Regions from separate parts of the Algoriphagus sp. Y33 genome, predicted to be linked through region 4. Evidence: riboswitches for the same ligand, from Rfam matches in the RefSeq annotation. Region 4 holds a riboswitch; each other region holds the start of a gene.
The links. A riboswitch is a leader RNA that binds a small molecule or an ion and turns the genes downstream of it on or off. The one in region 4 is predicted to bind thiamine pyrophosphate.
Positions count from the first base shown of each region.

Region 1: linked by a shared signal. The riboswitch ahead of thiS (sulfur carrier protein ThiS) and the one ahead of pnuC (nicotinamide riboside transporter PnuC) in region 4 are both predicted to bind thiamine pyrophosphate.
Region 2: linked by a shared signal. The riboswitch ahead of thiM (hydroxyethylthiazole kinase) and the one ahead of pnuC (nicotinamide riboside transporter PnuC) in region 4 are both predicted to bind thiamine pyrophosphate.
Region 3: linked by a shared signal. The riboswitch ahead of ID165_RS21440 (TonB-dependent receptor) and the one ahead of pnuC (nicotinamide riboside transporter PnuC) in region 4 are both predicted to bind thiamine pyrophosphate.

Region 1 covers NZ_CP061947.1:3,887,092-3,890,191, reverse strand. The annotation lists gene thiC (phosphomethylpyrimidine synthase ThiC) at 1-1,146, opposite strand, end outside; gene thiS (sulfur carrier protein ThiS) at 1,150-1,353, opposite strand; TPP riboswitch at 1,391-1,494, opposite strand; gene ID165_RS15595 (hypothetical protein) at 1,778-2,008, shown strand; gene ID165_RS15590 (RNA polymerase sigma factor) at 2,105-2,653, shown strand; gene ID165_RS15585 (outer membrane beta-barrel protein) at 2,640-3,100, shown strand, end outside.
Region 2 covers NZ_CP061947.1:3,624,921-3,628,020, reverse strand. The annotation lists gene thiD (bifunctional hydroxymethylpyrimidine kinase/phosphomethylpyrimidine kinase) at 1-91, opposite strand, end outside; gene thiE (thiamine phosphate synthase) at 88-723, opposite strand; gene thiM (hydroxyethylthiazole kinase) at 716-1,516, opposite strand; TPP riboswitch at 1,590-1,682, opposite strand; gene ID165_RS14560 (hypothetical protein) at 2,374-2,514, shown strand; gene ID165_RS14555 (RadC family protein) at 2,702-3,100, shown strand, end outside.
Region 3 covers NZ_CP061947.1:5,234,532-5,237,631, reverse strand. The annotation lists gene ID165_RS21450 (hypothetical protein) at 1-183, opposite strand, end outside; gene ID165_RS21445 (fumarylacetoacetate hydrolase family protein) at 397-1,242, opposite strand; TPP riboswitch at 1,403-1,499, shown strand; gene ID165_RS21440 (TonB-dependent receptor) at 1,627-3,100, shown strand, end outside.
Region 4 covers NZ_CP061947.1:1,676,135-1,679,234, forward strand. The annotation lists gene fabF (beta-ketoacyl-ACP synthase II) at 1-13, shown strand, start outside; gene ID165_RS06735 (acyl-CoA dehydrogenase) at 114-1,187, opposite strand; gene pnuC (nicotinamide riboside transporter PnuC) at 1,165-1,791, opposite strand; TPP riboswitch at 1,822-1,935, opposite strand; gene ID165_RS06745 (RagB/SusD family nutrient uptake outer membrane protein) at 2,277-3,100, opposite strand, start outside.

The DNA.
Region 1 (3,100 bases), 2.2 Mb from region 4:
CACATCGTATGCCTTCATGATTTCACAAATGTCCTCGAAATGCGTGTAAAGGAAATTTTCTTTGTGATGTGAAAGACACCATTTTGCCATAATCGAACCGCCACGGGAGACGATTCCCGTCATTCGCTTGGCCGTCAATGGGATGTATCGCAAAAGCACACCCGCATGAATGGTGAAATACGATACGCCTTGCTCGGCTTGTTCGATCAACGTATCTCTGAAAATTTCCCATGTCAGGTCTTCTGCTTTACCTTTTACTTTTTCAAGTGCCTGATAAATCGGAACAGTTCCTATCGGAACGGGTGAGTTGCGGATAATCCATTCTCTTGTCTCATGAATGTTGTCCCCGGTAGACAAATCCATAATAGTGTCCGCTCCCCAGCGGCAAGCCCACACGGCCTTCTCTACTTCTTCTTCAATAGATGAAGTCACGGCACTGTTACCGATATTTGCATTTACTTTCACCAAGAAATTACGTCCTATAATCATGGGCTCACTTTCCGGGTGGTTGATGTTATTTGGGATAATGGCTCTTCCCTCTGCTATTTCATCGCGTACGAATTCAGGTGTAATGAGATTTTTAGGAGTATTCGCAGCGAAACTTTCGCCTATATGCTGCGCGCACATTGTATCGTATTCGCCGTTCCATTGCGCTTTCAAATCTTCTATCCGTTGATTTTCGCGAATGGCAATATATTCCATTTCAGGTGTGATAATTCCTTTTTTGGCATAGTGCAACTGTGACACATTTGCACCGTTTTTCGCCCGCAGAGGTTTTGCAATATGCTCAAAACGCAAATGTTCCAGCGAACTGTCGTTCAATCGTTCCTGTCCGTAATCTGAAGTGGAGGATTCCAGACGCTCCACATCCCCGCGGTCAAGAATCCACTGCTCTCGGATACGCGGCAAACCTTTTTTGATATCGATTACCGCATTTTCATCCGTATAGGGTCCACTTGCGTCATATACTGTTACCGGTGGATTCTTCATTGTTCCTCCGCTGAACAACTTCGTGGGCGAGACCGCAATTTCACGCATCGCTACTTTGATATCGTGGATTTTTCCCGGTACATACACTTTTTTAGAGCCGCTTATAGGTCCTTTTGAAATACTGCCCTGCATGGGTGATTTGTCTTTTTTGCTCATAACTTACCCTCCTTGAGTTGCTTTGATGATCAATAAATTATCGTTTGCTTTTAAGTAGGTCTTCGCCCACTCTGTCTTGGGGACAATGGTTTCATTGATTGCCACAGCAATACCATTTTGTTTTTCGCCTATCTGACGAAAAACAAAGTCTGAAACCGATGTTTCTTCCTGTACCTCCTGAGTCTGATTGTTATATGTTATCTCCATCCTGTAAAAATTATATACTTCAGGGGAGACACAGCACGTGTATCACTTAGCTTTTTCCTTCGGCAGTACTAACTGCATCAGGTTCAAAGGGTATAATCTCAGTCCTTACTGTATTCAGTGAGGACACCCCTAAAGTTTTCCCAAGCTACAAATAAATTGTGAGAGTGGGAAAAAAGAAGGGATGTTTTGTGAATCTCTAGTTCAGGTTTTTGTTGGGGAATATGGGATATCCCAGTTGCTTCGTGGACTTTCTGCAGTATGTTTTTCCGCACCTCATTACCCATAGCTTAGGGCGTACTATAGACTAATCACCAATCTTTGAATACTGTAACTGTCTATTTGTCCATAGCGACCGGTTACTCAAAATTTTTTTCCTATTACTGTAGCGAATGGGATAAGCTATCCGTCAGGGTAAAAAAGCATTATGAAGACACTTCTTCGAATCTACTTGATTTTGATATTTGCCGGTAGCGCTATGGAAGCCGGATCAGAGAATGATTCAATCAACTCGGGATTTTCGACAGAAGCATCTAATTTTGCTGCAAATTCCGGCTATAACCAGAACCAAAAAGGGACAATGACCAATTGTATTAACTTGGCTATTCCGGTAGATTACAAAGATGTGAGGGGGACTGGTGTAAAGCAAAAGCCCTGAGTAGGTTGCTTATGACGAGATGAAACATGAATAACTAACTAGTGAGAATTCCGACTCCAACATGGAAGTCGTAAACCATAGATTAATAGGTTTGAATTGAATTGGACTGATCAGGAGTTGATCGAAGGTTGCAAACGACGATCAGCTAAGCACGAAGAGGTGTTTTATAAAAAATACTATGGCTATGTCATGGGGATCAGTCTGTCCTATTCCAAGGACAGAGCACTGGCCGATGAAATCACGAACGACTCCTTTATGAAGTTTTTCGGGTCTATTAAGAAATTTGATGATTTCCAGTCTGTGAAGGCTTGGCTTCGCCGTATCACCGTAAATACCGCTATAGACTATTTCCGAAAGCAGAAGAAGTTTCAGAATCAAACCGATGTGACTGAGGATCCCGGGGTTTTCCATGAAATGAGTGCGCTTCAAGATCTGGCATTTCAGGATATTATCAATCTTATCAATCAGTTACAGGAGGATCATAAAATGGTTTTCAATCTCTATGAAATTGAAGGCTACAGCCACAAGGAAATTGGCGAGAAGCTTAGCTTGTCAGAAAGCTCATCAAGAGTCTATCTCGCCCGGGCGAAGACGCAGCTCCGTAAATTAGTCTCATTACACTTGAAAGAATATGAAGGAAGATAAGCTGGATAAAGAAATTGCTGCTTCCCTTAAAAAGAAGTTAGCAGAGGCTTCTGTGCCTTACCAATTGGGTGCATGGGAAGCTTTTCAGAAAAAACGCGCATTGCGCAAACGTAAAACTATTGCCTATTGGGCGAGCGGGGTCGCTGCGTCCCTGGTACTTTTGGCAGTGGGATTGAATTCTGTTGATTTCTCAGGAAATGAACATCCTGAGTATAGGGAAATTCAGATGGCAGAAAGTATCGGGAATGCCTCTGAAAATGAGGTAGAAGAAATTACTATAACTGAAAAAGAGGCTATTGCGGAAAATTCTCCTGTCGGGACGGAAGTAGATCAAAAGTCAAGTGAAAGTGCTTCTGATACCAAAGCAATTACTAAAGCTGAGAAAAATCAAAGCTCTCGACCTGCTCCTGCTGATACTAAAACTTTGGCTTTTGTTCCTGATCCTAC
Region 2 (3,100 bases), 1.9 Mb from region 4:
AGATGGTCTTGATGTCAGCCTGAATACCCGCCCCTCCGCTTCCGTCAAATCCGGCAATCGCCAAAACAGAAGGATAACTGTATTTTTTCATAGTGAATTCATTAATATCCCCTTCAGTGAATAGGCAGCTTCCCGTGGGTCATCCGCAGCGCAGATCGCGGAGACCACGGCAATGGAGTCCGCTCCCGCATTCATTACTTCAGAGACGTTGCTTTGATTGAGTCCACCAATAGCAACAAGTGGTTTCGTAGTGAGTTTTCTGATGGTTTTCATTCCCTCAATGCCCCATTCTGTGATGGTGTCAATTTTCGTCGGGGTAGAGAATACCGGGCTCACCCCCAAATAGTCCGCGGCTGCGGTTTCTTTAGATTCCAATTGATTCATATACTCGATGGAGTATCCAAGACACTGACAATCTTTCCATATTTCCCGAATTACAGTTGGGGCTATATCCGAATTGCCTACATGTATCCCAAAAGCGTTGATTTTTTTCGCCACTGAGACGCTGTCATTAATGATGAGAGGGACATTATACTTATCGGTGATTTCTTTGACCTGCAAAGCTTTGGATGCATACTCTTCCGGGTTTAGTCCCTTTTCCCTATACTGTACGATGTCAACACCTCCCTGAATCGCCTGCCCAATCACATGCAAAAAGTCCTTTTTGCAAGCAGCCTCCGAGACGACCAAATACAGTTTATATGGGAATGGATTTCTATCCATTGTTTCTGATTTTCAAGACCGCGACAAATTCATCTTCTGTCAGGTGATACAACTTATCCAATAGGTTGGCCTGTAGGGTTCCCGGGCCTTTGCTTTGGTGGGCTGCCAATTCACCACTGATGCTGAACAGGGCGGTTGCTGCACAGACCGCTTCTTCCCTGTTTTCAATGACGGCGATAAATGCACCGATCACCGCAGTCGCAGAGCATCCTAAGCCGGTTACTTTTGTCATCAACCCATCACCATTACTGATGAAGGTCTGCCGGGAATTGCCCACGATGATGTCTGTTTCTCCCGATATGCAGATTATTGATCCATATTTTTGATGAACGTATTCCGCGGCGTGAATCGCTTCATCACTTTTGGCGGTGCTGTCAACCCCTTTGGTTGAGACTCGGTCAGCTTGGGCAAGTGCCATAATTTCAGAAGCATTTCCTCTTATTACCGTGGGGGAATAGGCCAAAAGTTGCATCAGAACCTCATTTCGATAAGGAGAAGCACCGGCACCAACAGGATCCAATACCCAAGGTTTGTTTAACTCATTGGCTTTTTGCGCGGCGAGAATCATGGACTTCACAAAATATTCATCCAATGTACCAATGTTGATGACCAGCGACTGACAGATATTTACCATGTCCTCAACTTCGGAATGGGCGTGAGACATAATAGGTGATGCTCCTACAGCCAATAAAGCATTGGCCGAATTATTCATGACCACGAAATTGGTGATATTGTGGACTAGGGGAGAGGTTTGCCGTACCTTCTGAATGTGTTTCCAGAGATTTTTTGCCATTGTTTTTTACTTTTGGAAAGTGAAAATGGCTAAAGGAATTCCTTTGGATAAAAAGAAAGACAGCATACCGGACGGTGCTTTGTCTGCTTTTCCCTACGCCGGTGTCAACCGGATCAGGTTCGAAGGGACTATCTCAATTCTTCTCAGAATACCCCTAAAGCCAGAGTAAATATACGTCTTATTATTATGGCAGCCAATCCTGTGGCCGATTAAAACCCGGGGAAAACAAACGGAACAGGGTCAAATAAAGATTGGTTTAGAAAGACTACAGCTGCCTATCTTGTCTCGGACATTCATGCATGGATAATTCCGATGTTCCATGGGGCATCGACGTTTTTTTATTTCCTTAGTAACAGGCCGAAAGCTACTATTCAACTCAATCCTCCCGATCTCCCTGACCCTTTCCCGATACAATTCCACCAGATCAAATTGAAGAAGATCCTTGTTTTCCAAGGAAGGGTGATGGACTGCCTCCTGAAAAGAAGGATGAGTTCCCGAAAACTGATCCTGTCTGACAATATGAAGAGGAAGAATTATCGAGTTCTGCGAATCATTTCGTTTAGTATAAATGCATGGGCCATTATCGTTCTTGGAATTTGTTGTTTATCTTTTAGGTAGGTATAAAAGTAGGGGATACTATGTGCTACAATGTCAATCAGAAAGGGGAGCAAATTGAGCTGGATTTAAGTATGGAATTCAATGCTAAGCCAAAAAAAGAAGGAGTATTGAGAAGATGGGATACCACCTGAACGGATTTGCCCATCCCCACCTGCTGGTGCTGGCAACCGACCCTTAATGTTGCTGATGCCAAGGCGTGGATTTCTCCGGATCTCAAGAAGGCGGACATTGAAAACCTGATGAAGCCTTTTGGGGCGAGTGGGATGGGTTTTCATACAGTGAGCCGCCTGCTTGCCTCCCGTACTGAGGACTCAAATGTACCCGAAGTCATTCTTAGGGAAGAATATGAGGAGCTTCCTGTTATGCCGTTGGCTGAATAGATTTCAACTGAACTTTTTTACCCCTGAATTCCTCACAAAGTTAGTCCTCTGGGCTCTGGGCGACCGTAAGCTTCCGGCATAAAGCCGCTTGCTTCGCTGCGCTTTTTATTCCTTTTCCTTCCGGTCTTTGTCGCCCAAGGCCTGATGGAGCTTCATAATTCATTGTTCCACAAAAACGAAAAAGATTATGGAGACTCAGGAAAGAAAAATTGATTTGTATGAAGTAGCTGAGATCAAGCTGGGCTACAGTGCCAAGGTAAAGTCATCCCAAAGACCTAGGGTAGCAAGTTCAAGACAGGTTCATGAAGTGTTTGCCAAAGTCTGGGATCAGGAAAGGATTGGCTTTGCTGAAGACTTCAAAGTAATGCTGCTGTCCAGAGCCAATAGGGTACTGGGAATAGTAACCATCAGCTCGGGAGGAACCGCAGGGACTGTGGTGGATGTAAAACTGGTTTTTGCAGCTGCAATCAAGGCTAATGCAAGCTCTGTAATACTGGCCCATAATCACCCGAGTGGAAACTTGATGCCTTCAGAACAGGATAAGAGATTAACTCAAAGAATTAAAGAAGCAGGCAGGATTTTAGAT
Region 3 (3,100 bases), 2.8 Mb from region 4:
TTTCTCCAACCTATAGTTGTAAACCGTATCGGTTATTGGCATTAGTTGTGGATCAGCAACCCAAGCACTTTTATAGCCTATCAAAGTCCATTCCTGCGGCATTTTTGATACATCAGGGTTATCCGACTTTTCACATGCGAGAAAAACAAATGAAAGTAAAACGACAAATAAATACTTTTTCATAGCAATTAGGTTTGATAAGATTTATGGTTTAAGATTTTACTTTTTACGGGAGCTTACACTCCAGCCGCCGTCTACCCAAAACTCCAGATCTTACTCTCCTGACAAGAAAAAGGCAGCAAATAGACTAAATATAGATGACTTCATAAAATTTGGATTTATAGAAAAGACCAGCATATATATCCCTTACGAAACACCTCCTCAAAACGCTACAGATCAGATCTTTTCGATGAAATTTTCTAAGCTTCCAATCTCATCGATACTAATTCTCACTTTGTCTCCCACCTCGAGTGTAAAGTCATCCGGTACGATTCCCGTTCCTGTCATCAGAAAGCAGCCAATTGGAAAAGTATTCGCACGGAAAAGCCAATCCGCCAATTCCTGCGGTTTACGCTTCAGCTGGGTCAGGGCTGTTTCCCCTGAAAATGCCAAAACATCCTCTCTGAAAATCTCCAATCGGATGGTAGCCGTTTCTTCGATGGCTTTATCCGTGATAAAAAGACAGGGGCCAATCGCCGCACAACCTGCATAAACCTTCGCCTGAGGCAAATAGAGTGGGTTTTCCCCTTCTATGCTTCTACTACTCATATCATTCCCGCAGGTGTACCCCTGAATTTTTCCCGAGGGAGAAATCACCAAAGTCAGTTCCGGCTCGGGCACATCCCAGGTAGAGTCTTTTCGGATATTTACCGTAGTTCCGGGTGCCGATACCCGACTAGCAGTTGCTTTGAAAAACAACTCCGGTCTATCTGCATTATAGACTTTGTCATAGAAATCCGCTCCACCGGCATCTTGAGACTCTTCCATTCTAGCTGTTCGGCTACGGAAATAAGTCACCCCTGCCGCCCAAATTTCCTGGTTTCCCATCGGTGCCAAAATTCCCTTCGCAATCAATTCATAGCCTTCTTCCGGAGAAAGGGTTTTCCACGTTTTCGATTCCTTATTCAGGTAATCTTTTAGGTCTTCTCGAGCCAGTAGGGCATCCCAATTTATTTCCGGGCCGAAAAAAGCTTCAGTTCCATTAAGCAAAAGTGTGCCCGAAGGCAATTTGTAAATTTTCATAGGTTAATAGGGTTTGGTTAGAAATTTAGGAAAAAGAATCGAGAGAAACGTAAAAAAAGGAAAGGAAAGGCTTATTAACTAACCGGTGTCTTATGACTAGTCAAAAACGGATTTCCACTCCCCTGATTTGCTAAGCAACTTTTCACCACTACCTTTGCTATTAGATCATAGGGGGTGCCTTAACAAAACGGGCTGAGATCATACCCATACGACCTGATCCGGGTAATGCCGGCGAAGGGAAATGAACAAACGTTGCAAGCAGCAAAATCAAAAAATCTAGCCGGTTTCTGGATTTTGCCAATGCGGCAGGGTAAACAAAAAACGGCAAGCTTCCCTAAAGCTTTCCAATGTTTCACTCAATCTCCCGCAAGGGAATTATTACACATGAAAAAAGTATTTCTTGGACTGGCTTTATTCTTGGGCTCAATTTCAGCTTGGGCACAACAAAGCCTCAGCGGAACAGTGATGGACGCATCATCCGGCGAAGCATTAGTAGGAGCCTCAGTATGGGCAGAAAACCAGGGTAAAGGCAGTGTAACTGACGAAAATGGTCTTTTCACCATAAATAAATTGCAAGAAGGGAAACTAGAACTACGCGTTTCTTATATCGGGTACAGCACATTCAAGCAGACGCTGGAGGTGCCATTTTCCGGAAAACTTAACATACGATTAAACCCGACAGATCTGATGACGGAGGAATTTATCGTATCAGCTACCCGGGCATCCCAAAGTACTCCCACCACCTTTCAGGAGATAACTAAGGAAGAACTCGCCATAAGGAATCTTGGACAAGACATTCCAATGTTGCTTAATTTTACCCCTTCGGTAGTTACACATTCTGATGCCGGCGCAGGGATCGGTTACACAGGAATGCGAATTCGCGGTTCAGACCAAAGTCGGATCAACGTAACTGTAAACGGTATCCCCATGAATGATGCGGAATCCCATGGTGTGTTCTGGGTAAATATGCCTGACTTCGCCTCTTCTGTGGATAATCTCCAGATTCAGCGTGGGGTGGGAACCTCCACAAACGGTGCAGCTACTTTTGGTGCAAGTTTAAACTTCCAAACGGACACAAGACAGGATGATGCCTATGCACAAATTGACAATTCAGTTGGTTCCTTTAATTCGCGAAAACATACAGTTAAGGTAGGAACAGGGCTTTTGAACAATCGCTTTGCGGTGGATGCCCGCCTTTCAAAAATAGCCTCTGACGGATATGTAGACCGGGCTTCTTCAGACTTGAGTTCCTACTTCGTCTCCGCAGGATATTATGGAGAAAATCATGTCCTAAAGATGAATGTTTTCTCAGGAAAAGAAAAAACTTACCAAAGCTGGTATGGGCTACCAGAATCAAAACTTGAAGAGGACAGAACCTTCAATTACTACACTTACGAAAATGAGACCGACAATTATCAGCAGGATCACTACCAATTAATATACGCAGGTAAACTAGGCAGCAATTGGAAAGTAAATGGTGCGCTGCACTACACTTATGGTCGCGGATATTATGAGCAATATAGGGAAGATGATGACTTTTCCAGCTATAACCTGCCCGATGTCATCATCGGAGATTCTACGATCAGCAGCACAGATATTATCCGGAGGCGATGGTTGGACAATGACTTCTACGGTGCCGTTGCTTCTATTAACTATATCTCTGACAATGGAAAATGGGATGTAGCTTTAGGTGGTGGAGCCAACCGCTACGATGGGGATCACTTTGGAGAAATCATCTGGGCCAGAATCGCCGGAAATACTGACATCCGGGATCGCTATTATGACAACAATGCGGTCAAAGATGATCGAAACATCTACCTCAAAGCTACTCACGAAGTTTCTGCCGGTTTAAATCTCT
Region 4 (3,100 bases):
AGAGTTTGTCTAACCTTTGGGGTTTAGACCCCAAAGGTTTTGTTTTTCACCACACCTCCTTAGAAACTGCATAGAAACATACAAGGAGATTTTTGAAAAGTGTGTTTGCTTATCTAAAACGGAAATATCAGCAGGACATGCTGACCGACTGTATTAAAATCCCGCCAGACCCGATTCAGTTCGGTATGGGTTTTGGCAGCTTCCAAACCTGAGAAGGGGTAGAGCCGTCCAGTAATTTTACGGCATTTTTGGGTAAGTATTCTGCTTACTTCGCTAATTTTCTTCAATCTAGAATCTGATATTTTTCCTTTTTTTTCCAGTTCACCCCATGAAGCATTGACTTGATGATAAAACTCATCCCGAAGATTTTGAAGTTTTTCCTCTTGCTTTCCCAGTAGTTTAAGGAAGTACTCAAGATGCTTTTTATCATAGCTTCTGTACTCATGCCTTCTCCAAAACGACTGCTCTATCAATTCCTTTAAGTGAAGAGAAATACCCAAAATATTCGCTGCAAGCGTAGCTTCGGCAAACTGAAGAAAGGGGTATTGGTAAACGGAAGCAGTCAATTGAGCTTTTTCCGGAAGAATTTCAAAGCAACGGTTTAGTGGAACTTCAACGTCATCGCATCGAAAAGCATGGCTTCCTGTAGCTACCATTCCCATGTAATTCCAACCGTCAAGAATAGTTACATCTTTTCTGTCGAGGACAAAAGCTTTGATCACCGGCTTTCCTTTTCCATCCAACAGTGCCTTCCCATCTTCCAATATCCCGCAATTGGCAGTGAGATGTGTAGCATGCAAGGCTCCCGATGCATAGGTCCAACTTCCGGAAATGATGTACTTTTCATCCACCAAATTGGCTTTTCCTCCTACAAATCCACTTCCTGCCAAGCAGAGTTTTTCGTCGGGGAAAATATCATTACGAAGTGACTCATCCATAAAGCCGACAAACCAGGCTGCACCTGCACAGAGCGTCACTGTCCATCCCAGACTCCCGTCCAGCTTTGCCAGTTTTTCCTCAATTTCCAAGGCTTCAGGCAGGGTACAACCCAGTCCTCCCAAGTCCTTTGGCACAAAAATCTTAAACCATTTTTCGGAATAAATCTCAGCCAGCCATTCCTCGGGAAGGTATCCAAGTTCTTCTGCTTTGGTAGCGAGTTCGTGGCTAAACAGTTTTGACTTTTCCATGGGCGTGGTCTAGTTCTTTTTTCCAATCGAAATAACCCAAAATGGCTATGACGAAAAGGAAAATGGTGAGAAATGAGATTAGAATCAGTTGCTTGTGAAAGAGCAAAGGAATGGCTACGATATTTGACACATTCAGCCATATCCAGTTTTCCAACTTTCTTTTTGCCAGAAGCCACATCCCTGCCCAGGCAGTAGAGGATACAAAAGCATCGATCACAGGCACATCGGAGTCGGTAAAATTGGTAAGCATAAAATAGAGAAATACCCAGCCGCCGAGGGCGATTGCCCAGGTGATTTTCTGCTCAGTAACTGTACTTCTTGAGATTTGCGAGGCCCCGGAATTCGATCTGTTTTTCCACATGGCCCAGCCATAAATACTCATTATTAGGTAATAAGCATTGAGCAGGGTTTCGGCGTAGAGCTTGGCATCCACAAGCAAGAAGCCCGAACACGAGATTCCGATGATGCCCGCGGGATAGAGCAACACATTGTTTTTGCGGGCGAGCAGCACTGAGGTGACTCCAAAACCCACAGCGAACCATTCCAGTACACTCGTGGATTTGATCTGCTCAGCGAGCAGACTCATGTCAATATACAATAGCATTTGAATAACGTTTTTGGATTATTCAAAAAAGGGAGAACAGTAATCTAGTCCCTACGCCGGCATTACCCGGATCAGGTGCTCAGTGATCGCTCACCGATGGGTATGATCTCAGCCCGAAATATTAGGGCACCCCTTAATTGATGATACTAAGATAGGGATTTATACATGATTTCGCTCTACGAGCCGGACTATCTAAGTTCGCTTCGCATAAAGAGGAATTTCCAAAACCTAAGGAATTATGGAAAATAACCAAGCAGGGAGCTAAAGTTGTAGCAAAGCACCGGGAAGCTTTATTGATGGATTGGGGCAAAAGATGCGAGTGGCTGAAATAGGATGATAAATCCTAGACCGATACCGTTATATCAGCTTTAGATAAATCAAATTCTGATTTCATTCCAATTAAGGTATGCATTATTTTAAATAGAAAGGCCTATTCCCATAGCAGGGAATAGGCCTTTATCATTTTATAAGTACTACGTACTTAATTACTTACTGCCACCATATTCTTGGTTTTGTTCTATCAGCGTATTATCCAATTCCAAAAGTGGAATTGGGAGAATTTCATGCTTTCCTGCCACAAAGCCTTTGCTTGCAAGTGCTTCTGCTGCTTTTCCATTTCGGACTAGGTCAAACCATCTATGACCTTCTCCTGCGAGTTCCAGACGTCTTTCTTCCAAAATTGTATGTATGGAAACGGGGATAGTTCCCAAGCCGACTCTAGCCCGAACGGCATCTAGCAGAGCCTGTGCACGGCCTGTATTTCCACCGCCTCTTACGAGTGCTTCAGCTTCCAAAAGATAGGAATCTGCAAGACGGATTTCATAGATATTTTGACGGAAGTTCAGTTCCATCACTCCGCCTCCCGTGGATCTGTCTTTCTGACGTCCTGCAAATTTCTCTAAGAAATAGCCGGTATTGTTGTAGCCTTTTTCATAAGTTACAGCTCCCGCTTTTTCCAAGCTATCCAAATCCGCAATGGTCGCTGATTTACGCGGATCGTTTTTCATCACTTGATACAAATCCGGAGTAACAGTCAAAAAGCTCCAGCCGGAAACATAATCAGGTGCAGTATCTGCGATTGGATTGTAACCCCGTGGACCTACCATGATGTTCAAAAGATTCCCTTCTGTACATCCCACGCATCCCCAATCACCATTTGATGTATTCGTAAAGGATACTTCGAAAATTGACTCCGAATTGAATTTATTATCAACTTCAAATAGATCGGAGAACTTGTCCAGTAATTTGTATCCATACTGGCTGGTACCACCGGGAGTTCCGTTTACCATTTCAAATTGCTCCGCTGCCA